Regions from separate parts of the Paeniglutamicibacter sp. genome, predicted to be linked through region 1. Evidence: riboswitches for the same ligand, from Rfam matches in the RefSeq annotation. Region 1 holds a riboswitch; the other holds the start of a gene.
The links. Region 1 has a riboswitch for S-adenosylmethionine ahead of ACLQ7E_RS04860 (OsmC family protein). Riboswitches for the same ligand answer to the same signal wherever they lie in the genome.

Region 2: it holds a riboswitch for S-adenosylmethionine, as region 1 does, so the genes downstream of both, ACLQ7E_RS12090 (flavin reductase family protein) here and ACLQ7E_RS04860 (OsmC family protein) in region 1, are expected to answer to the same signal.

What each region holds. Positions count from the first base shown of each region.
Region 1 is NZ_JBKKAP010000039.1:58,988-75,751, reverse strand. Features, by position in the region: gene ACLQ7E_RS04885 (PQQ-dependent sugar dehydrogenase) at 1-220, shown strand, start outside; gene ACLQ7E_RS04880 (hypothetical protein) at 217-609, opposite strand; gene ACLQ7E_RS04875 (FAD-dependent oxidoreductase) at 719-2,089, opposite strand; gene ACLQ7E_RS04870 (VOC family protein) at 2,514-2,945, opposite strand; gene ACLQ7E_RS04865 (MarR family winged helix-turn-helix transcriptional regulator) at 3,224-3,727, shown strand; SAM riboswitch class IV at 4,086-4,204, shown strand; gene ACLQ7E_RS04860 (OsmC family protein) at 4,245-4,790, shown strand; gene aztD (zinc metallochaperone AztD) at 4,881-6,194, opposite strand; gene ACLQ7E_RS04850 (hypothetical protein) at 6,336-6,578, opposite strand; gene ACLQ7E_RS04845 (bifunctional metallophosphatase/5'-nucleotidase) at 6,764-8,509, shown strand; gene ACLQ7E_RS04840 (amino acid permease) at 9,140-10,690, shown strand; gene ACLQ7E_RS04835 (MFS transporter) at 10,716-11,885, opposite strand; gene ACLQ7E_RS04830 (ABC transporter permease subunit) at 12,132-12,917, opposite strand; gene ACLQ7E_RS04825 (ABC transporter ATP-binding protein) at 12,914-13,876, opposite strand; gene ACLQ7E_RS04820 (TetR/AcrR family transcriptional regulator) at 13,876-14,646, opposite strand; gene ACLQ7E_RS04815 (TetR/AcrR family transcriptional regulator) at 14,704-15,309, opposite strand; gene ACLQ7E_RS04810 (DUF1304 domain-containing protein) at 15,404-15,793, shown strand; gene ACLQ7E_RS04805 (NADP-dependent oxidoreductase) at 15,833-16,764, shown strand, end outside.
Region 2 is NZ_JBKKAP010000100.1:11-5,013, reverse strand. Features, by position in the region: gene ACLQ7E_RS12105 (ZIP family metal transporter) at 1-577, opposite strand, end outside; gene dnaB (replicative DNA helicase) at 766-2,139, opposite strand; gene ACLQ7E_RS12095 (DUF1801 domain-containing protein) at 2,655-3,080, shown strand; gene ACLQ7E_RS12090 (flavin reductase family protein) at 3,174-3,683, opposite strand; SAM riboswitch class IV at 3,751-3,863, opposite strand; gene ACLQ7E_RS12085 (dihydrofolate reductase family protein) at 4,106-4,729, opposite strand.

The DNA.
Region 1 (16,764 bases):
GGCTTATGTGGCGTGCCTGCGCGGCGAACGGCTCTGGGTGTTGCCTCTTCCGAAGGGAACGCCCCCGACCGGCGGCGCGCTCCACGGTGCCCGCGAGTTGCTGACGGGCCAGCAGGGACGGTTGCGGGATGCGCTGGTGGTGGGCAGGGAATTGTGGGTGGCCACCAACGAGGGGGCGGATTCGAGGATCTTCGCCCTGCCGCTTGCGGCCGAAGATTAGTCCCATTGGGCAATGATGCCCAGGACCTGGCTCAGGAGAAAGCCTGCCAGCAGGGACGCGGCCGTCCAATAGAGGAAGCGCACGTTTGAGCGCGGCTTTTCCAGTTGCCAGGATCCGGTCTTGTCGTCCCGGTAGTAGACCAGCGCCTCGCCCTCGGGAACGCGCGGGTGTTCGAGCACCAATAGCTCGCTGCGGACGGTGCCGTCCGCGGTGTGGAAGACCAGGCATTCCTGCCCCTCGAGCACGGCGATCTCATAACCGGCGGTCTTCCATTCCGCATCCCGGCGGCGTTCGGCCAGGGCAAAGGCATAGAATCCGGCCGCGGCAATGAGCGCCACCCACCCTATGAGGTCGAGTGCGGGGCCCAGGCTGGTCAGCAGGTCTTGCACGCTCTCATCTTATGGTCTCCGGCTGCCTCTCACCGCATCCGGGTCCGCGCGTGACCGAGGAGGATTCAGCGGGTGACCGAGGAGGATTCAGCGGGTGACCGAGGAGGACTCAGCGGGTGAATGACCCGAGCACCTCGTTCAGCGCCTCCGTCGACGAGGGGTGCGTGAAGATTGAATCGCGCAGCGCGGCCGAGGGGACTCCCTGGCGCATGGCCAGGGCGACCAAATTGATGACCTCCTGGGAATCCACGTGCATGAGGGCCGCGCCCAGGACCCGGTCGGAGTCTGCGTCGACCACGACCTTGATGATGCCACGCGCATCACCCACGATCTTGGGTCGGGGCATCGCGGCAATCTCGGCAACCTTCTTGACGGCGACCTTGATCCGCAGCCCCTGGGCTCGGGCCGTCTCCTCGCTGAGCCCGACGCGGGCCAGAGGCGGGGTGGTGAAGATGGTGTGGGGAACCGCGACGCGGTCCGCAGTGGAACGCTTGCCGGTTCCCAGGATCGCGTCGGCGACGATGCGGTTGTCGTCAAGGGACACGTAGGTGAATTGCGGCCCGCCGTTCACGTCCCCCATCGCGTACACGCCCTCGGCCGTGGTGGACAGGCGTTCGTCGACCTTGACGGCTCCGGTTGCGGTGAGCTCGATGCCCGCCGCTTCCAGGTTCAGCCCGCCGGTGGCGGGGGTGCGCCCGAGGGCAATGAGCACCGCGTCGGCCTCGATTTCGTGCATCTGCCCTCCTTGGTTGTAGCTCACCTTCGCGGAGTCGGCATCTTGCCTGATGCGCTGCACGCTGGCGCCCACACGGACCTCGACCCCCACGTCGGCAAGGGCACTGAGCACCTCGGCGGCAACGTCTTCGTCCTCCTTTTTCAGCGCCCGTGCCCCGCGGTCCAGCACGGTGACCTTCGAGCCGAAGTGCGCAAACATCGAGGCGAATTCGGTTCCGACGTATCCACCGCCGACCACCACCAGGGATCTGGGAAGCGGTGCGTGTTGCAGCGTGGTGGAGTCGTGGATCCGCCCGCCGATGCGCGCGCCGTCGAGGTCCGGGATCGCGGGTACCGCACCGGTGTTGATGATGATCCGGCGGGCACCCAGCTCGAGGGTTTCCGCCCCCGCCTCGATCCTGATGCGTCGCGGGCCGATAAAGCTTGCCCGGCCAGTGATGGTCATGACCGCATCCAGGCCGTCGAGCATGGAGAAATTCTTGGCCCGCATCATGGCGGTGAGCTTGTCGCGGCGCTGGACCGCGGTGTCGAAGTATTCATGGTCGAAGCCGGTATCGGCGCGGACTTCGGCATCATGGATCAGCGCCTTGGTGGGAACACATCCGATGTTGATGCACGTGCCGCCATACATCTCCGCCGAGGCCTCGATGATTGCCACACGTTGCCCGGCACGGGCCATGTTTCCGGCAAGCGTTTTTCCGCCCTTGCCCCAGCCAATCACAATGAGATCGAGTTCGTCTTCCATCGGGGCACCCTCGGTTTCTGGAAATATCGCGTTGACTACGCCCGAGTCTGGTCCGCCAAGGCACGAACGGTCAAGGAAAACCGGCACCGGTCGGGTCCAACTCGTTCAAACGCTGGACCCAAGTCGTTGAAACGCTGCCCCTATTTGACGATCTTGATGAAGCCATAGACGCCGCGTTCGGCATCGATCATGGCATGGGGCTACAGGGAGAAACCCCGCGGCAGGACCGAATGAACTGTGAGCCCGACAGAGGCGGCGTGGCAGTGGGGCAACTGGCCGCAGGCCGGATGCACCTGTGGTCGCCGGCTGGCTTCCGGCTGTCAATGGCGTAATAATGCGTGGGTTCGACCTCTCACGGTCGAACCCACGCATTTTTTCATGCCGGTTGGCACCGTCGGCACTCAATCATCGGTGGCGCCGGGGCTTACTGCTCGGGGCTGCCGGGCCCGTCAATGTTGACCATCCAGTCAACTCCGAACTTGTCGGTCAGCATGCCGAACCAGTCGCCCCACGGCGCCTGGGCCAGCGGCTCGCCGATCTTGGCGCCTTCGCTGAGCTTTTCCCAGTACCCGGTCATTTCTTCCTTGTCGTCACCGCTGAGGGTGACGGAAATGGCGGTGCCGCCCTTCCACTCCATGTCGGCAGGGGTGTCGGCCGCCATCAGGTTCAAGCCATTGGGTGCACGCAGGTGCCCGTGCATGATCTTGTTGTCGTCATCGGAATTATCGGTCTTGGCGAACTCGAAGTCCGCGAAGGGGCGCAAATCCAGCTCACCGCCGAAGACCGTCTGGTAGAACTCGAGCGCGGGACGCGCCGTGTCGCGAAAGCTGATGTACGGGTTGAGAATCGTGCCCATGGTGTTCTCCATCGTTTGGCGGGGTTCAACAATTAGCAATTCTGCCCGTCACAAGTGGTTACGTGAAGCCCTCGGGCCGATTGTTTTGTCCTGAATTCGCTGAGCGCTCAAACCGGCACAAACCGCCGCATTGACCACATTCGCAGCAGACGCGATCGGCGCCATGGACACGATTGGGGCAGTAGAGCAACTCGTGACCAAAGTGGCGGTCGTGCGGGAATGGCAAACGCGCCGTCGCGAACACTTCGAAACGGCGCATCACCACTAAAATGATTCCCATGACTTCACCGTTCTCCGATTCCCGCCCCGACCCGGGACCGGCAGCAGACCCCGGAACCCTTGATCCACTGATCGAAGACGTGGAAAAAGAGTTTTCGATCATGGTCGTCAAGGCGCGCCAGGCCATTCGCAAGCGCGCCGCAGCCATCCATCCGGAACTTCAGCCGCTGGGCTACAAGGTGCTCTCCATCCTTGCGCGCGAGCACGCCCAGCAGCAGATCATCCTGGCCGAGGAACTCCAGGTGGACAAGGCCACCATGAGCCGGATGATCAAATGGCTCGAGGCCAAGAACCTGGTCACCCGCGTCCCGGATCCGAACGACGGCCGGGCCATGCTGGTCAGCATCACCGACACCGCACGTGCCGGATACCTTGCCTCTAGCGCGGCGTCGCGCCAATTGTTGAGGAACCGGCTGATTTCATGGGACCCCGAGGAAATCAAGCGCTTCGCCGACCTGCTTTCGAAGCTCAACGCCAATGATGCCCCGCGACGCGAGAGCTAACCTCCGCACGAAACCGGCCATCGGCCCCCGGCCCTTCACGTGGAGGGCCGGGGCCGATGTCGCAGCAGGCGTAGTTGAACCACCGGCGTTTGCCGCGTCTCATGACAACCGCTCCTCTCGAATGCCGTCATCTCCCGGGCGAGCGCGACTTGACGGGGGCCTTCCAGCATCGAAATCTCCCGAGTCAGACAACGCAGTTACTTCGCCGAACAAATCCAAACACTTCGAACCATTCGCCAATTTGGCAATATTCGGCACCTTGACAGGCACTTGTTCGATATATGGGCGATTGATCGTGAAGATTTGTTAAGTGCCCGCGTTGCGCGGGCACCATGAAATCGACAACACTCGTACACAGAATCACGAGCTCCTGCCACTCACGACCCTGGTCGGCCGGACAGCAACCCTCTTCGTCATAGCGGGGTGCTCCAGGTGAAGATTCGGCGCCGCCCAACAGGAGCGGCGTAAGTATGGCGTCGTGCAAGCGCATGCGCCAGCCACGAAAGGATCGTTTCCCATGTCCGAAACCCTGATCGATAGCACCCTTGATTCGGTTCGCGCCGAGAGGCTGACCGCCGCGGGCACCGCCTGGGGTGAGCGCATTGCCGCCAACACCGCCAGCGCGGCGCTGACCTTCAAGGCCAGCGGAGTGTCCACCGGTTCGGTGTCCAGCGAAATCACCGCCGGCAACCACCGCTTCATTGTCGACGAGCCCGAGGCACTGGCCGGGGACGACGCCGCGGCAAGCCCGGTCGAGTTTGCGCTCGGTGCACTCATTTCCTGCCAGATCGTGGTCTACCGCCTGTACGCGCACCAGCTGGGCATCAAGATCGACTCGCTGGAAATCAACGCCGATGCAGACCTGGATGTTCGCGGCCTCTTCGGCGTCGAGGAGACCGTTCGTCCAGGCTTCGGCGAGGTGCGCCTGACGGTCAAGATCGAGGGCCCGGAGACGCGCGAGCGCTACGAGGAACTGCAGGCAACCGTCGACGAGCACTGCCCGGTGCTGGACATCTTCACCAACCCGACTCCTGTCAGCGTCGAGCTGGTCACCGCCGGCTAGCGCCACCATGAACCGATCGTGGGTCGATGCCGTTCGAGGGGAACGGCATCGACCCACGATTTTTTGTTTCCCGGGAGACGGGGGCTCCCTCTATCCCTTGATCGAGGTGATCTCGTTGGGAACTTCTGGCAGGGTCACGCTCCGTGAGACCTTGCCGGTCTTCAGGTCCACGAAGTGCAACTCCTTGGTAGCCGGTTCGGTGACATAGGCGGTATCCCCTGAGACGTGCACCGTCGGGCGCGGCTGCTGCCAATCGATCGGTTCTTCCCAGGCGCCGACCACGGCAATGGCCTTCTTTTCCTTCCCGTTCTTCACGTCGTAGACATGCAGCTTGCCGTCGGTCCCCAGCAACAGCGCGTCCCCGCCGGCACTGCGGGCCAAGGAGCGGAACGAATAGCTGTAGTCGATGTTGATGAGCTTGAGGGTATTGGTGGCGGTGTCCGTCAGCGAGAAGGTTTGCGGGCGTTCAAGCTCGGCGTCCTTGTCCCTCTTGTAGTCCCCGAGCACCACTGACGAGGCCTCGGAGCCGGCCTGGTTTCCGATGCGGCCGTATGCATCCGGTGCTTCGAGCTTGGAAATCTTCTCGTCCTTGATGACCAGGATGCCGTCCTCGCAGCCGACCACCATGGCCTCGTCCTTGGCAACAGCCTCGCCATGGACACCCGGGCACTGCTTGGATTCGGCCACTGTGGTGCGCCGGTGCTTGGCATCCGTGGCGGAGAGCAGCTTCACCGCGTTGACCGCCTCCGAGGTTCCGTCGGTGACCAGCAATTTCCCGTCCGAGAGCTGCACCGCCACCCCGTGGTGGGCTTCGGGCAGCGCCACGTCGTCGGTGCGCGGAAGTTCCTTGTTGTCCAACTTGGTGGATTCGAAGATGTTGATCTTGCCGGTGGCGTCGTCGAAGAGTGCGGTGTGGCCGGCGTGGACCACCGCATGCCCGGGCTTCCCGGCCGGGAACACCAGCTCGGTCAGCGCGGGTTCGGCGGTGTAGTGGTGGGCGTGTTCCCCGTGCTTCTCGGACCACGCCCCGGCGTCCAGGACCTGGAATCCCCCGGCGGTCGAGACGAGCACGCGGCGGCCATCTCCTGCGGGGTTGACGCGATTGAATCCTTCAAGCCTGTGGTCCGAGAGGATCGCGCCGTCGCGTGCATTGGCGACCAGCAGTCCCCCGTCGTAGGTGAGCACGAGCCGGGGCGTGGCGGTACCGGCCTCAGCGATCTTGGCACTCGGGCTCCCTGCCGAAGATTCCGGTGCGGGTGCGGCCTGGCCGGGCGCACTGGAGGCGCATCCCGCCAGCAGGGTTCCGGCAGTAATGAGCGCCAGAATGCCGGTTCCCATGTGCAACCTGCGGGTGGTGGCAGCGGCCTGGACGCGGCGCTTGGTAAGTGATTTTTCGTGTGACATGGGAATCACCATAAGTTAAATGAGAATCATTCACAACAAAGGTCGGAGTGCGCGGTCTCGGTTTGCTATTGAGAACGCATCGCATCTAGAGTGGGTGGGTGGTGTCGCCGTCGAGCATGCCCCTGGCCACACAGCATTCCCCTACTCGCCGTAGTCGGTGTCCTTGTAAGGGATCCCGGACTTGTCGTAGGTCGTCCAAATTCCCACCTGGCGGCCGCGATCCAGGCGGCCTGAACGCATGATGGTACCGTCGATCCTGAACCACTCCCAGTCGCCGTGAAATTCCCCATCCAGGGTGAACCCGCGCGCCCACGGGCTGCCGTCCTTGTGGAGCTTTTCAAAGGATTCCAGCTCAGGGGCCCTATCCTCGTCGTGATTGGTCATGGCTTCATGGTGCCACAAATAGCCCGCAGACCCGGCGAGTCCCGGGCCTCCCGCAGGGATATCCGCACCCCAACAACCCTTGGACTCCGCATTACCGCTGGGTAGGATCAGCCGCATGTGTCCCGCCGGGCCACATGGATGGGACCACACCAACTCGTCACCTTTCTTGAGGGAGAAGAACCAACGTGTCCGAGAAACTTCCCTTGCGGCGCAACGCATTGATCGCCGCCGCAGCATTCATGCTCCTGGCTTCAACTGCCATCGCGGCCCCGGCGCAGGCCCTGTCCGCCGACCCGAACTCGCAGGTCCAGGCCAAGAAGCCGGACAACGCACCCACCACGACCATCGAGCTGGTGGGCATCAACGACTTCCACGGCCGCATCGAGGCCAACGATGCCGAGGCCGGGGCCGCGGTTCTGGCAGGCGCCGTCAAGGACTACAAGGACCGGAACCGCAACACGCTCTTCGTCTCGGCGGGAGACAACATCGGCGCCTCCACGTTCACGTCCTTCTCGCAACAGGACAACCCCACCATCGACGCACTGGTCGCCGCCGGGCTGGACGTCTCCGCGGTGGGCAATCACGAATTCGACCACGGCTTCAACGACCTGGTTGACCGCGTGATCCCGCGCTACGGCGCCGGCGACGCGGCGGTCGGAGCCGACTACGCCCTGGGAGCCAACGTCTATGAGAAGGGAACCAAGAGCCCTGCACTGAAGGAATACGCCCTCAGGAACCTCAACGGCGTCACCGTCGGCATCATCGGCACCGTCACCGACCAAACCGGCACATTGGTCACACCTGCCGGCGTATCGGGGCTCGATTTCGGAAACCAGCTAGAGGCGGCCAACCGGGTGGCATCGCAACTGAGCGACGGGAAGCAGTCCAACGGCGAAGCCGATGTGTTGGTGCTGCTGACCCATGAGGGCTCCTCGAGCAGCAATTGCTCCGCCATCGGATCCGAGGACACCTCCTACGGGGAGCTGGTCCGCGGCGCATCACCGGAAATCGACGCAATCCTTTCGGGGCACACCCATGCGGGCTATTCCTGTTCCTACCCGGTTGAGGGCTGGGCCAAGGACCTCCAGCGCCCCGTGCTGCAGGCCCACCAATACGGCACCACGCTGGACAGCCTGACGGTCACCGTCTCCAAGAAGCACAAGCAGGTCGTCGGACTCGAGGCGCAGCTGGTGTCGCTGACCACCAACGCCAACGACGGGGAGGTGGTTCCCCGCTTCGAGGCGGTGCCGAAGGTCGCCGAAATCGTCGCGGCAGCAACCGCCCAGGCCGAGGTCGTCGTGGCCCAGGAAATCGGGGCCATCAGCGCAGACATCACCCGCGGCGGAACCGAAGGCTCCGACCGAGGCGTCGAGTCCTCGCTGGGCAACCTGGTGGCCGACATGCACCAGTGGGCCACGTCCAACGACACGTTCGGCGGCATTCCCGCGCAGATCGCCTTCATGAATCCCGGCGGCCTGCGCGCGGACCTGCACTTCGGGACCGATGGGACCGTCACGTACAAGGATGCCGCTTCGGTCCAGCCGTTTGGCAACACGCTGTTCACCATGGACCTGAACGGCGCCCAGATCAAGTCGGTGCTCGAGGAGCAGTGGCAACCGGACGGGTCCAGCCGCCCCAAGCTCCATCTGGGGATCTCCGAGGGCTTCGGCCACACCTATGACCCGAACGCTGCGCGCGGCGAGCACATCCTGTCGTTGAGATACCAGGGCGAGCCGATCGCCGACGACGCGGTATTCCGCATAGTCACCAACTCGTTCCTGGCCGCGGGCGGAGACAACTTCTCCGCCTTCACCCAGGGCAGCAACGTGGCAGATTCCGGCCAGATCGATCTGGTGGCGGCCATCGAGTATTTCCGGGCCCACTCGATGGTGGACCCGGCCCCCTTGGGACGGGCTCAAACAGCCCAGTAATCGGCACATCAACAGCGACCTTCCGCCTCAAAGGTGGAAGGTCGCTGTTTCATGTTGCGATTAACCCTCTCGGACTTCATTCGAGTCCCAGGAACGCGGGGCCGCGGGAGAAGACCAAACCCGCTATCCACTGCCCATGGGACGCATCGCACCGATCGCGGGCCGTCGCTGCCCAAGCCCGTCGAAGATGCATCCCACATGGCCCGGATTCAGTCTTTATGACAATTTCACGTCATAATGGGCAGTGTCGTTTTGGGATCTGGAGCCATCAAACTGCGGCTCGATCCGACACCCAGGGGTCAAGTCGACCCCGGATCAACGACTGCGGCATGGTCTTGATCCTGTTAGCCCATCAAGCTGGAAGCCATCCGTGCATCAGAAACGCTGTGTCTTGGGACATGCAAGAATAAGGTCATTCATTCAAATGTCTACGGCTCACGACACCGGATTCGCGCCACATAGTGTCCTGCGTTATGGTCGGCCGCCCTCGGAAGCACCATGTCGGACCATCTTTACCCCGGACGGCAAGGGTAGTGAAGCGCCGGCGCGACATCGGGGCCAGATGGACCGCCGCACCGCAATTGTGAGCCAGCTCGCATCAACACCCCTGGGTGGTGTTGCATGACACCCATGAGCACAACTTCCGTAGAACTTGAACCCGAATCCGTGGCACAGCCCGGAACCGCCAAAACGGTCGGGACCGGCATCGACCCCCATAAGCCGGACAACGAACTCAAGCGCGGGCTAAGCAGCCGACACCTGCAGATGATCGCCATCGGCGGCGCGATTGGCACGGGGCTCTTCGTCGCCTCGGGCGGCACGATTTCCCAGGCGGGCCCCGGCGGCGCGCTGGTCGCCTACGCGCTGGTTGGCTTGATGGTGTTCCTGCTGATGCAGTCCCTGGGCGAGATGGCGGCCAAGATCCCCGTGGCCGGTTCCTTCCAGACCTTCGCCACACGCTTTGTCTCCCCCTCCTTCGGGTTCGCGATCGGCTGGAACTACTGGTTCAACTGGGCCATCACCGTGGCTGCGGAGCTGGTCGCCGCCGGGATCATCATGGACTTCTGGCTGCCCGGCGTTCCCGGCTGGATCTGGGCCGGAATATTCCTGGTCGTGTTGACCGGACTCAATGCGCTCTCGGCCAAGGCCTTCGGCGAAAGCGAGTTCTGGCTCTCGCTGATCAAGGTCGCCGCCGTGGTGCTGTTCCTGATCGCCGGCGTGCTCATGATCGTCGGCATCCTCGGGGACAGTTCCCCCGGGCTCAGCAACTGGCAGGACCGCGAGGATGTCTTCCATGGTGGTTGGGTTTCGATCATCTCCGTCTTCATGATCGCCGGATTCTCCTTCCAGGGCACCGAGTTGGTTGGCGTGGCCGCCGGCGAGGCAAAGAATCCCCGACGCGAAGTGCCCCGGGCAATCCGCAACGTCTTTTGGCGCATCATGATCTTCTACATCGGTGCCATCTTCATCATCGGTTGCCTGATCCCCTTCGCAGACCCGAGCCTGCTGGCCTCCGGCGAAGCCGACGTGGCTTCCTCCCCGTTCACCCTGGTCTTTGAGCGCGCAGGCATCGCCTTTGCAGCCTCGCTCATGAACGCGGTCATCCTCACCGCAATCCTTTCGGCGGGCAATTCCGGACTGTATGCCTCGACCCGCATGCTTTACTCCATGGCCCACGACGGCAAGGCCCCCAAGATCTTTGGCCGCACCAACTCGCGCGGCGTCCCCATTCCGGCGCTGCTGGCCACCGCCGCGGTGGGACTCTTTGGATTCCTGTCCGCCATCGTCGGCCAGGGTGCCGCCTACGCCTGGCTGCTGAACGTCTCGGGCCTGTGTGGCTTTATCGTCTGGGCCGGGATCGCCATCTCGCACTACCGGTTCAGGCGCGGGTTCCTGGCCCAGGGCAACAAGGTCAGCGACCTGCCCTACCGGGCGTCGTTCTTCCCGATCGGGCCGCTGCTGGCCTTCGCCGTGCTGATCCTGGTGATTGCCGGGCAAAACTACGAGGCGGTGGTTGCCGGGCGCGGCATGGAGGTACTCTCCTCCTACATCGGACTGCCGATCTTCCTGGGCTTGTGGCTCGTCCACCGGTTTGTCACCAAGTCGAAGGTCGTGCCGCTGCTGGAGATGGATCTGGTTGCGCCCCAGGACGTCGAAGACGAGATCGCCTCCAAGGCATAGCCCTGTCGGCGGCCCGCCGGGGAACCTACAGCACGCGCTGCGGGGTTCCCCGGCGATAGCCGCTTGCCACGACACCAAGCCAGAGCTGGATTCCGGCAACCAGAATCAGCAGCAGCAATGGCAGGGTCCAGTCACCGCTGACCGCGTATAAAAGGCCCATGCCGAACGGCCCGCTGGTGGCCACCAGGTACCCGACCGACTGGGCCAAGGTGCTCATCGCGGTAGTTTCCTCGGAGGTGTCCCCGCTGTAGGAGATCACCAGCAGCACCAGGGGGAACACGGAGAACCCGACGCCCATGGCCACCGCACACAGCCACGCCAACGACAGCGGCAGCCACACAAGGCCCGCCAGCCCGGTGGCAACCATGACTGAACACATGATGAAGGCCCCGCGCAGCATGCCGTGCTTGTTGACGAGCCACAGGGAAAGCATGGTTGCAGGGATCGTCACCGCCTGCAGCACCCCGAGGATGATCCCGGCATCCGCCGGCGACATGGACCGCGAAATCAGGACACTCGGCAGCCAGCTCATTATGGCGTAGGCCATGAGCGCCTGGACGGAGAAGAGTCCGGTAATGACCATCCCGCGCCGGGTGCGGATGAGCGCGAGCGGGCTGACGCCCGAACGCGTTGACGCGGAAGCGCTGTCGGAGCGGGCCATGACCATGAACGGCAGGAACGCAAGCACCGCGGCGAGCGCCAGGAAGCTCCAGGTGGCAAGTCCCAGAGTGGGCGAACCGGCGGCCAGCGCCAGGGGGACGCTCAATGCCGAGGCTGCGGTGGCGCCCACCGACATGGTGATCGTGTACATCCCGGTCATCATCGATGTCTTCTCCGCAAAGTTCTCGCGGATGAACGAAGGCATGGCCACGTTGCACAGCGCGATTCCGCACATGGCAGCCACCGTTCCGGCCAGCAAAGCCCAGGTGGTCGGCAACGCCCTGAATGCCAGCCCGGCCGCAAGCACGCACAGGGCCAGCAGAATCGTTCCGGACAGGCCAAGCCTCCGGGACAGCCAGACCGTCGCCATTCCGGCAACGGCAAAAACCAAGGTGGGGATTGAGGGCAGCAGCGCCGTGACGAACGGGCCGTAGCCCAGGAATTCCTGCAGGTCGAGAAAGAGCGGCGAGGCACTGGTGATGCCCGCACGCAGGTTCAGCCCGACCAAGATCACGGCAAGCAGCGACAGAACCATCAATCCACGGGACGCCGACCGTGGCACCGGTGGCGAATTATCGTTGTGAGCTGCCGCGTTTTCGTTCTTGGACATGCTCACAGCGTACTGGGCAAGTTCTTTCGGGAGCCTACGGAGCGGGAACGATTACCCACATCAGGGCACCATTACGGAAATTGCGGGCTTCCCTGCCGTATTCCACGCACGGACAGTTGCGGTCGCGAGACCCAGACCTTCGGCGGGCCATCAGGACGTGCCAACGTCGCGTTACCGTAGGGCCAACACACTAATGACGATGAACAGAAGGCTCAGCCCACCCAAACCTGCAACAGCCGCCCAGGGAACCCCGTTCAGCAGGGGTGATTGGCCGTAGGCCCAATAATAAGGGGAAAAGTTGTGGAGCCACTGCAGGTCTTGGCTCTGGTTTCCCAACGCGTTGAAAACGTAGCCAATCACGGCAATCGCGGTGCCAGCGGCAATGCCAAAGACCTTGCGCCCGGTTAGGGAGCCAGCGGCCAAGGCACCCGTTCCACTCAACAGTGCCAAGAGCGCAAACATGAGGACGCCTGCGAAAACCCTTGGAGTGTCAATTCCCAATTGCGCGGGACCGTTTAGCACCTGAACTACGACAAGCACCAACGCCGCGAGTAGCAAAATTCTGATAGCCAACGCTGCTGCTCGCTCCAGCACCACTTGGGTGCGGGTCGCCCCGTGGGCAAGTGTGAGTTCCAGAAGACCCGCTTCCTCGTCTCCCCCGATTGCGCTGGCTCCCCAGGCAATGGCTGCGATGGACATGAGCAGGAATCCGGTGAGCCCAAAGAACGTCGCCTGGGCGTAGCCGGGGCCGGAGGAAATCTGGTCATAGTTCAGCGCCTTGATCATTTCCTGGGGCAAGGCCGCCACCAGGTCGCTCATCTGCGCGCTTCCGCCAATGCTGGGGTACAACGGCAGGTACATCAACATGACCGCGAGCAGACCAAGCGACCAGCCCAGGGTGGCACGCCATGACTCCGTCAGCGACTTCCGCAGCAAGGGGAAACTTTGGGGTTTCATCGTCTTCCTTCACGTCGTGCAGGAGTTTTGGCCGCCGGTTCCGCCGAGTACATTTTCAGCACGGCTTCCTCCAGGTCGGGTTCCTCAATCACCAGATCGAGGATCTTGGTGCTGGCCAGTACGTGAACCAGCGGTTCGACGGAACCCTCGATGCGGGCCCGTGCCTCGATGACTGCGCCGTAGCTTCCGTCATGCGCTTGGCGGACTTCGAGGTTGTGGATCCCGGGAACCCCGGCGCAGCTGGCACGTGCGCCTTGTAGGTCATCACCTGGAAAGAGCACACGCACGTGGCGAATGGCGCTTTCGCGCAAGTTGTCAACCGTGGAGAGAGTGACGATCGAGCCTTCGCGCAGGATCGCCACCTCATCAGCCGCCTGCTGGATTTGGCTGAGCACATGCGAGGACAGGAACACCGTTTGGCCGTTGTCCTGGGCCTCACGAATGAGAGTCAAGAATTCCTGTTGCATCAGCGGATCCAGGCCACTGGTGGGTTCATCGAGCACCAAGAGTTCCGGCTCGTGCATGAAAGCTTGGACAAGTCCAAGCTTTTGTTTGTTTCCCTTGGAGAGCCGCCGGGCCTGGTTGTCCAAATCGAGGTCCAGGCGTTCAGCCAATGACTCCACCATCCCCGGTTTGACCGGTCCGCTGATCGCCGCGAAGTGTTCCAGGATCCGGCGTCCCGTGGTGCGGCTTTCCAGAATCAGTTCCCCGGGCAGATACCCGATCCGACGCCGCAATGCGGGACCGCCCTGGGTAGGATTCTGCCCAAGGACCTTGAGTGCCCCTGAACTGGGGCGGATGACGTCAAGCAAGCACCGCATGATCGTGGTCTTGCCTGCGCCGTTGGGCCCGATGACGCCAAAGATGCTGCCTTTCGGCACATTGAAGTCGATACCGTGCAGCACCTCGTTGACACCGAATTTCTTGCTGAGACCCGTGATTTCAATGGCACGTTCCACTATCGCTCCCTGGATTTTTCGAAGGCTTCAAAAGCGACCCTTGCTGCATTCAGAAAGCGTTCGTCCGTATACAACGGATGCGTGTAGAGGTCCACCGTGGGGACGCCGATGCGGTTTATTGTGCCGACTCCAAATTCATCGTGCCCGAAGCTTCGCGCCACATGTCGGCCGAGCACCAACATGCCCATGGAGTTGCTGGCCAGCACGACTGCCGTCGCGCGACGGTCCTCGAGATCCCGAATGCTCCCGTTTTTGATGCCGGCAACGAGCATGTCCTCGGTCATGCCGACAAGCGCACCAAAGAATGCATCCCCCAAGGCCGAGTCATCCATGATGGCTTGGCGGATGTAGGCAGTCTCCGCGATGTACGTATCGGGCTTGCTGAGGTATTCACCCATCATTTTCTGCAGGGAGTCGACATCAGCCTTTTCAACGGTTAATTGCGAGCTGATGCCAAGGACATGTCTGTCGCAGGCTTCCCGAAGGCCCGCCTTCGAAGCGAAATGGTGAATGACCAGCCCAGGGCTGATGTGGGCGGCGGAGGCGATATCGCGGATCGTGGTTTGCGCGAACCCGTTGCGGCCAAAGAGCTCGATGGCCGCGTCTCGGATCTTGGATCTCGTGGTGAAATCCTCGCCGTCTATACGCATGTTTAAGATGCTAAACACGCGTTCAGGCTTTTGCAAGAGGCGAAAGTACCAATCTGAGGTGCTGTCGAAACCAACGCCCATCTGCTTTTTTCGCGGGGCATCAGGCTGGGTACCGAGCACTCAATTGGGTGCCCCAATTGGCGAGCTTCCAGCGGCACTGATTCCGCGAACCGCGGCCTAACGAACTGGCGATCCCACAGGAAACCACTGGCGCACTTGCTCCCCGGCCGCTTCGAGGGTGGCCAGCGCCTCAGCCAGATTCAGCCGCGCCATGAGCAGGGCACTCATGGTCAGACCGGCGACAATTCGGGCACGGGCAAGAACCCTCGATTCGGCTTGCATGGGGTCAGTTGCGCGTAGGGCGCCGGCAACGCCATCCCGCAACTCGATCTGATATCCATCGATCAGGAGCCTCAGCGCCTCATCGTTTCCCGCGATGCCCGCCGCTGTGTTCAGCAGCAGGCATCCACGGTTCGTGGTCTGGTCCGCGGTCTTCCCCAAGGCATCGGACAACGACTTCAAGTAGATCGAAATACCCTCGGCTGGGCGCGTTGGGCTGTGCAACAGGTTCAGGCGAGGTCGCAGAATCGTATCCATGTAGTCCTGGATCACTGCATCAAAAAGACCTCGCTTGGAGCCAAAGCCGTGATAAATGCTTGAACGTCCCAGACCCGTAGCCGATTCCAGGTCAGCGATCGATGTGGCATCGAATCCTTTGTCCCAAAAGACGCGGCGAGCATCGCTGAGCGCCTTGCTGGTGTCGAATTCCTGCGTTCTGGCCATGAGACCCGAATCCCCCTGTTTTGTGTAACGGTCGTTCCAGTATATATTGGAACGAGCGTTACACAATCACTCTTTCGACCTAGGGGCACACCAGATGCTGCTGACAACCTTGATTTTCGCCGGCCTTGCCGCTGCGATCCATGTGTATATCTTTGTACTCGAATCCCTGCGCTGGGACCTCCCATCCACCCGCAGGGCCTTTGGGGTCAAAACGGACGCCGAGGCAAGTGCGACCAAGCCACTGGCCTTCAACCAAGGGTTCTACAACTTGTTCCTGGCCGTCATGACGGTTGTGGGCCTGGCCCTCGTACTTGCGTCTTCCACCACGGTCGGAGCGACACTGATCTTCGCCGGCACCGGCTCGATGGTGGCAGCGGGCTTGGTTCTGCTCTTTTCCTCGCCCAAACTTGCTCGCGCAGCGTTCCTCCAGCTCTCTGCGCCCGCCCTGGCCATCATTTTTGGCTTGATTGCCTTTACCCGCTAACTCCCCCCAAATTCCCCCCTGAAACGGAGCCTCGACCTTATGTCAGCTACCACCAGCACGCAGATTCATTTGGCCAGCCGTCCCACCGGATGGCCAACGGACTCGAACTTCTCCATCGTGACGGTGGAAATTCCTGAACTCGCCGCGGGCGAGATCCGGGTGGCCAACGAATTCATTTCCGTCGATCCCTACATGCGAGGTCGCATGAACGATGCCAAGTCCTATGCGGCACCATATGCCCTCAACCAAGTCATGACAGGTGGAGCCGTAGGCCGCGTGGTCGAATCCCGCGCCGAGGGATTCAAGATTGGGGACCCTGTCCTCCACCAGCTTGGGTGGCGCGATGTGGCCCAGGGAGAAGCCAGTCATTTCCGCGTGGTGCGCGACGTTGATGGTCTGCCACTGTCGACCTACCTCGGGATTCTGGGCATGACGGCATTCACGGCGTATGTGGGATTGCTCGAAATCGCCGGGCTCAAGGACGGCGAAACCGTGTTCATTTCTGGTGCAGCGGGTGCCGTGGGCAGCGCAGCAGGTCAAATCGCGCGACTCAAGGGAGCCAAGCGTGTCGTCGGGTCCGCCGGAAGCGCTGCGAAGGTTGAGCTGTTGACCGAAAAGTACGGCTACGACGCCGCCTTCAACTACAAGGATGGGCCTGTCCGCGGGCAGTTGCACGAAGCGGCGCCGGAAGGCATCGACGTGTACTTCGACAATGTGGGCGGGGAACACCTGGAGGCGGCATTGGATGCCCTGAACCCGGGCGGCCGCGGCGCCTTGTGCGGAGCCATCTCCGTCTACAACTCGACGGAGGCCCCGGTGGGTCCGCGAAACATGAGCAACATGGTCACTCGTGGACTAAACCTCAAGGGGTTCACCGTAGGGAACTATGCCGAACATTACCCGGCATTCATGGCCGACATGTCCGACTGGATCACCCAGGGGAAGATCGTCTTCGACGAAACCATCGTCGA
Region 2 (5,003 bases), on a different contig from region 1:
AGCCGACCATTGCGGCAAGGCCGGAAAGCACCGCAATACTCCCCCAAATGGCAAAGACCTCCTTGGGTCCCTTGCCCGCGCGCTTCATGTCTGCGGTGCTGGCAAGTCCCTCGGGCACGTTGGATATGAAGATTGCCGCCAGCATGGTTGGGTTGACGGCTGCACCGGTGAGCAGCCCAACGCCCAGCACGATGGATTCGGGGATGCCATCCAGCAGGGCACCGACTGCGATGGCAGTTCCCCCGTTTGAAGCTCCGCCATCGCGGCTCCCGGGCCGCAAGGCGGCCTTGCTGCGACGCCGATGTTCCGCACCGAGGCGCACCAGCAGGGAGTTGGCCCCGACATAGCTGACGGCTCCGGCCAGGAAGCCGACCACTGTGGCCCACAGCCCGCCGACTTCCTCAGCCTCGGCAACCAGCTCGAAGGCGAGGGCGGAAATCAGCACTCCGGCGCCAAATGCCATGATGCTCGAGACAATTTTTCGCGGAATGTCCAACCACCAGGCCGCGGCGGCGCCGAGCAGCAACGCCGACCCGGCGATGGTGCCCCACATGAGTGCTTGCAAGGACATCATCATGGCGTCACGCTATCGCATAATAACTATTCACGCAGCGATTTCATGGAATACGCGGCATCGCGGACAAGGAATCGGCACCCTTGCCCGCGCATCCAGCGGACCATTTCGCGGCCGCCAAACGACTATGGGCGGTTGCGTGGCCCCGAAAGGGGGAACGCAACCGCCCGGTCGCCGGATGTTCCGAGAAACTAGCCGTGGCCGTCCTGAGCCATGTTGCTGAAGCGCGAGTAGTGGCCTTGGAAGGCGACGGTGATGGTCTTGGTCGGGCCGTTACGGTGCTTGGCCACGATCACGTCGGCCTCGCCGGCACGGGCCGATTCCTTGTCGTAAATATCTTCACGGTGCAAAAGAATGACCATGTCGGCATCCTGCTCGATCGATCCGGACTCGCGAAGGTCCGAAATCATCGGCTTCTTGTCGGTACGCTGTTCCGAACCACGGTTCAGCTGGGAGAGCGCGATGACCGGAACGTCGAGCTCCTTGGCCAGAAGCTTCAGCGCACGGGAGAACTCCGAAACTTCCTGCTGACGCGATTCGACTTTTTTGCCCGAGCTCATCAGCTGCAGGTAGTCGAGCACCACGAGCTTGAGGTCATGCTTCTGCTTGAGTCGACGGCACTTGGCGCGAATTTCCATGAGCGACATGTTCGGCGAATCATCAATGAACAGGGGCGCGTCATTGAGCCGGCCCATGGTGGTGGCGATCTTCGACCACTGTTCGTCCTGGATGGTGCCCTTTCGCAAGTCCTGCAGCGCGATGCTGGCCTCCGCCGAGAGCAGGCGCATGGCAATTTCGTTCCGGCCCATTTCCAGGGAGAAGAAAACGGCAGTCATGCTGTTCTTAATGGACGCTGACCTGGCAAAATCCAATGCGAATGTTGACTTGCCAACGGCCGGGCGGGCCGCGATGACGATCATCTGGCCGCCGTGCAGGCCCTGCGTCAGTTCGTCGAGTTCGAAGAATCCGGTGGGAACACCGATCACGCCCTCGCCGCGACTGCCGGCGGATTCGATTTCATCGACGGTGCCCTCGATGATGTCGCGCAGCGGCACGTAGTCTTCGGCAGTGCGGCGCTCGGCGACCTTGTAGACCTCGGCCTGGGCCTCGTTGACGATGGCGTCGACTTCGCCGTCCTGTGAGTATCCGAGCTGGACGATCTTGGTGCCCGCATCAACCAGCCGGCGCAGCACTGCGCGTTCGCGCACGATCTCGGCGTAGAAACCGGCGTTGGCGGCGGTAGGCACCGACTGGATGAGCGTGTGCAGGTAGGCAGGGCCGCCGATGCGGGTGATTTCGCCGCGCTTGGTCAACAGGTCGGAGACGGTGACGGCGTCGGCGGGCTCGCCACGGCCGTAGAGGTCGATGATGGCTTCGTAGATCGCCTCGTGCGCCGGACGGTAGAAGTCCAGCCCGCGCAGCACCTCCACGCAGTCCGCGATGGCGTCCTTGGAGAGCATCATGCCGCCCAGGACGCTTTGCTCGGCTACGAGATCTTGCGGTGGAGTGCGTCCATAGTCCGATCCACGTGAATCAGAGCTGGTTTCGGTGCTGGCTAGCGACACGGGCTTTTCCCTTCAAGCTTCGCGGGTTCCCAAGTTTTCCGCTTCATTACCTATTCAGTGTCTCAAGGAGCACAGACGATTCGTTAGGTTCAAAATCACACGTGCTCAAGGGCACCGCGAACCTGTGGAAATAGGTGGGGAACACTGTCACCATAGACCTGTTTCCCCCCAAACCCAACACGGTTATCCACAGGCCATGTGGATAACCTGTGAACCTCGCGGCGTGTTGTGTGCACAGTCTGGGGAGAACATTGTGGATTACACCAAAATTTTGCCCACAATACGGATCTGACTAGGATCTATCTAGATACATGCCTGTGGATACAAACTATTTATCCACATCCACCAGGGGCGTAAATACCAGTTATACACACAAAAACCCCGTGATTCCGGGGCTAAATCAGTCGCCGTTTCACAGTTACCCACAAGCTATCCACAGACACGCCGGAAGTTGCCACGGATCTGGGGATTGCGGGCATTGATGGAGATCACCAACCACTGACATACTGGGCCGCATGAGCGCCAACAAGACCGCACCAACGGCCGTTGATCCTCGCGAGTTCATCGCCGCCGTGCCCCATCCGATCCGGCGCACGGACGCCGAGGTCCTCCTGGAGATGATGGAAGAGGTAAGCGGCCAGCCACCAACCATGTGGGGTCCCACGATCGTCGGCTTCGGAACCTACCACTACAGGTACGAATCGGGCCGCGAAGGGGATGCCGGCGCCATTGGCTTCTCGCCGCGGTCGACGAACCTTGCCCTTTACGGGCTGACCATAGCCCCGACCGCCGGGCCACTGCTGGCGAAGCTGGGCAAGCACAAGCGCGGGGCGTCCTGCTTGTACGTGAACAAGCTCGCGGACGTGGATCTGGAGATCCTCACCCAGCTTGCCCGCGACGGCTACCGATACATGATGGACGTGGTGCACGAACCGTCGTAGGAAACCCTCGGCAAAAAACAAAGGGCTCCGTGCCCGTGCCATCGAATCAGGGATTCGGTGCCACGGGCGCGGAGCCCTTGAGGTTCAGGTGCCTTAGGAGACCAGCTGTTCGGCGTCCAGGCGACGGAATGCCGAGCCGTGGAACACGAGCGGCGAGTTGGCGTTGTCGTGCGTCTGGTGGCCGTGGACGCGCAGCAGCACCACCTGGTGGTCGCCAGCGGGGATCTCCTGCTCAATGGAGCAGTCGAGCCACAGGGTGGCGTCATGCAGGAAGAGCGCGCCCTCGTCGGTCGAATCAAGGCGAAGCCCGGCAAAACGGTCCCCGGACTTCGAGGCGATCTGTCGGCACACGCCCTCGTTCTTCTCGCTGAGCACCGAAACGCCAATGCGTCCGCTGGTGCGCACCAGCGGCCAGGTGTTCGAGGTGTTCTGGACCGCGAACATCACCAGCGGCGGATCCATGGAGACGCCAACCGTAAAGGACGAGGCCACAATCCCTTGCGGCTGCCCGTCAACGATGGCGCAGAGTGCGGCAATGCCCGAGGGGTGCTGGGCAAAGACGTTGCGCAGGGTGTTGGGGGTGAGGTCAGAGGTGAGTGTCATAGTGCTCAATCCTTCGGCTTCGGCCCACCTTCGCGGTGCGTGTCATTCACGCGCCAACCAGTGAGGTGTGCGGTACTTGCCTCCGGGGTTCCGGTAGGCCGAATCATCACCTGGAGCACCCCGCCACCGTGAGAGGGTTGCCGGTCAACGGGCCAGGGCCTTACGTTGACACTCTTGATTCATGACTAACGTTAGAAGAAATATTTACGTCTCGTCAAAGTTTGTTTCGACATACGAAGTCACGAAGCGTAAAAATCGAAGATTGTGCGACCATATGCCATGATTCTGCCGATGGGTACCGAAGAGCGCCAATCGACACTTGAACGCCGGGACTTCCTCGCGCTGACCGAAGGAGACGCTTGCGCTTCACGGAAAGCCGGTCGCCGACCAGGTCTCAATTGTGACCTTGCAACATTCCTGGACTAGATGTCCGAGACGCCCGTATAGGTCGCATAGGCAGCGTCGCCGGTGCATTGGTAGATCAGGATGGCAAGCCCGCCCGGGGTGGTCTTGCTGCTGGAAAGCCGCAGCCCTGCCGGTGCGCCGCCGTCAGGGAAGAGGCGCCGCCCGTGTCCAAGGACCACGGGTGCCACCACGAGCCTGAGTTCGTCAATCAGCCCATCGGCAAGCAATGATCCGGCAAGCCTGGCACTCCCGTGGATCTGCAGCTCCCTGCCGGGACGCGCCTTGAGCTCCGCGACCTGGGCGGCAACGTCGCCGGAGAGGACCGTGGTCGGGTTCCAGGTTCCCTCGCCCAGCGTCTGCGAGGCGACGTACTTGGGCAGGGAATTCATGAGCCCCGTGAAGGGGTCGTCCGGGTCGGTGATTTGCGGCCAATCCCTGGCGAAGGCCTCATAGGTGCGGCGGCCAAGCAGCAGCCCGTCGGCTTCCCCAAGCCATTGCGCGGCCTGGTCAACGAAGGCCTCGTCCATGTGCGGGACAAGCCATCCACCCTGGGTGAATCCATCGGTCGTGTCTTCCTCGGGAGACCCGGGGCCTTGCGACACCCCGTCGAGACTCACGAATTCCGTCAGTGTCAGCTTCATGATCATGCCTTCTTGGTCGTTTGGCTGCCCATGCCCGGGATGCGACGTTGCCGGTGATCGAGGAAGGGCACTGCTCCACTCGGCAAAGCTACTCGAAGGGAACGCCTGGCGCCAGCCCCCGGCATGTTGCCGGTCCCCCCATCCATCGGGAACTCGACCGCGACATCCAACGCATCACCGCACCAAGGCCTTAACCCACTGTGGAGCCCCCCCCAGGGGGGGGGCCCCGTGGGGGGGCGGGAACGAGGGCCGCGGGTGCGGCAAGAAATAATTA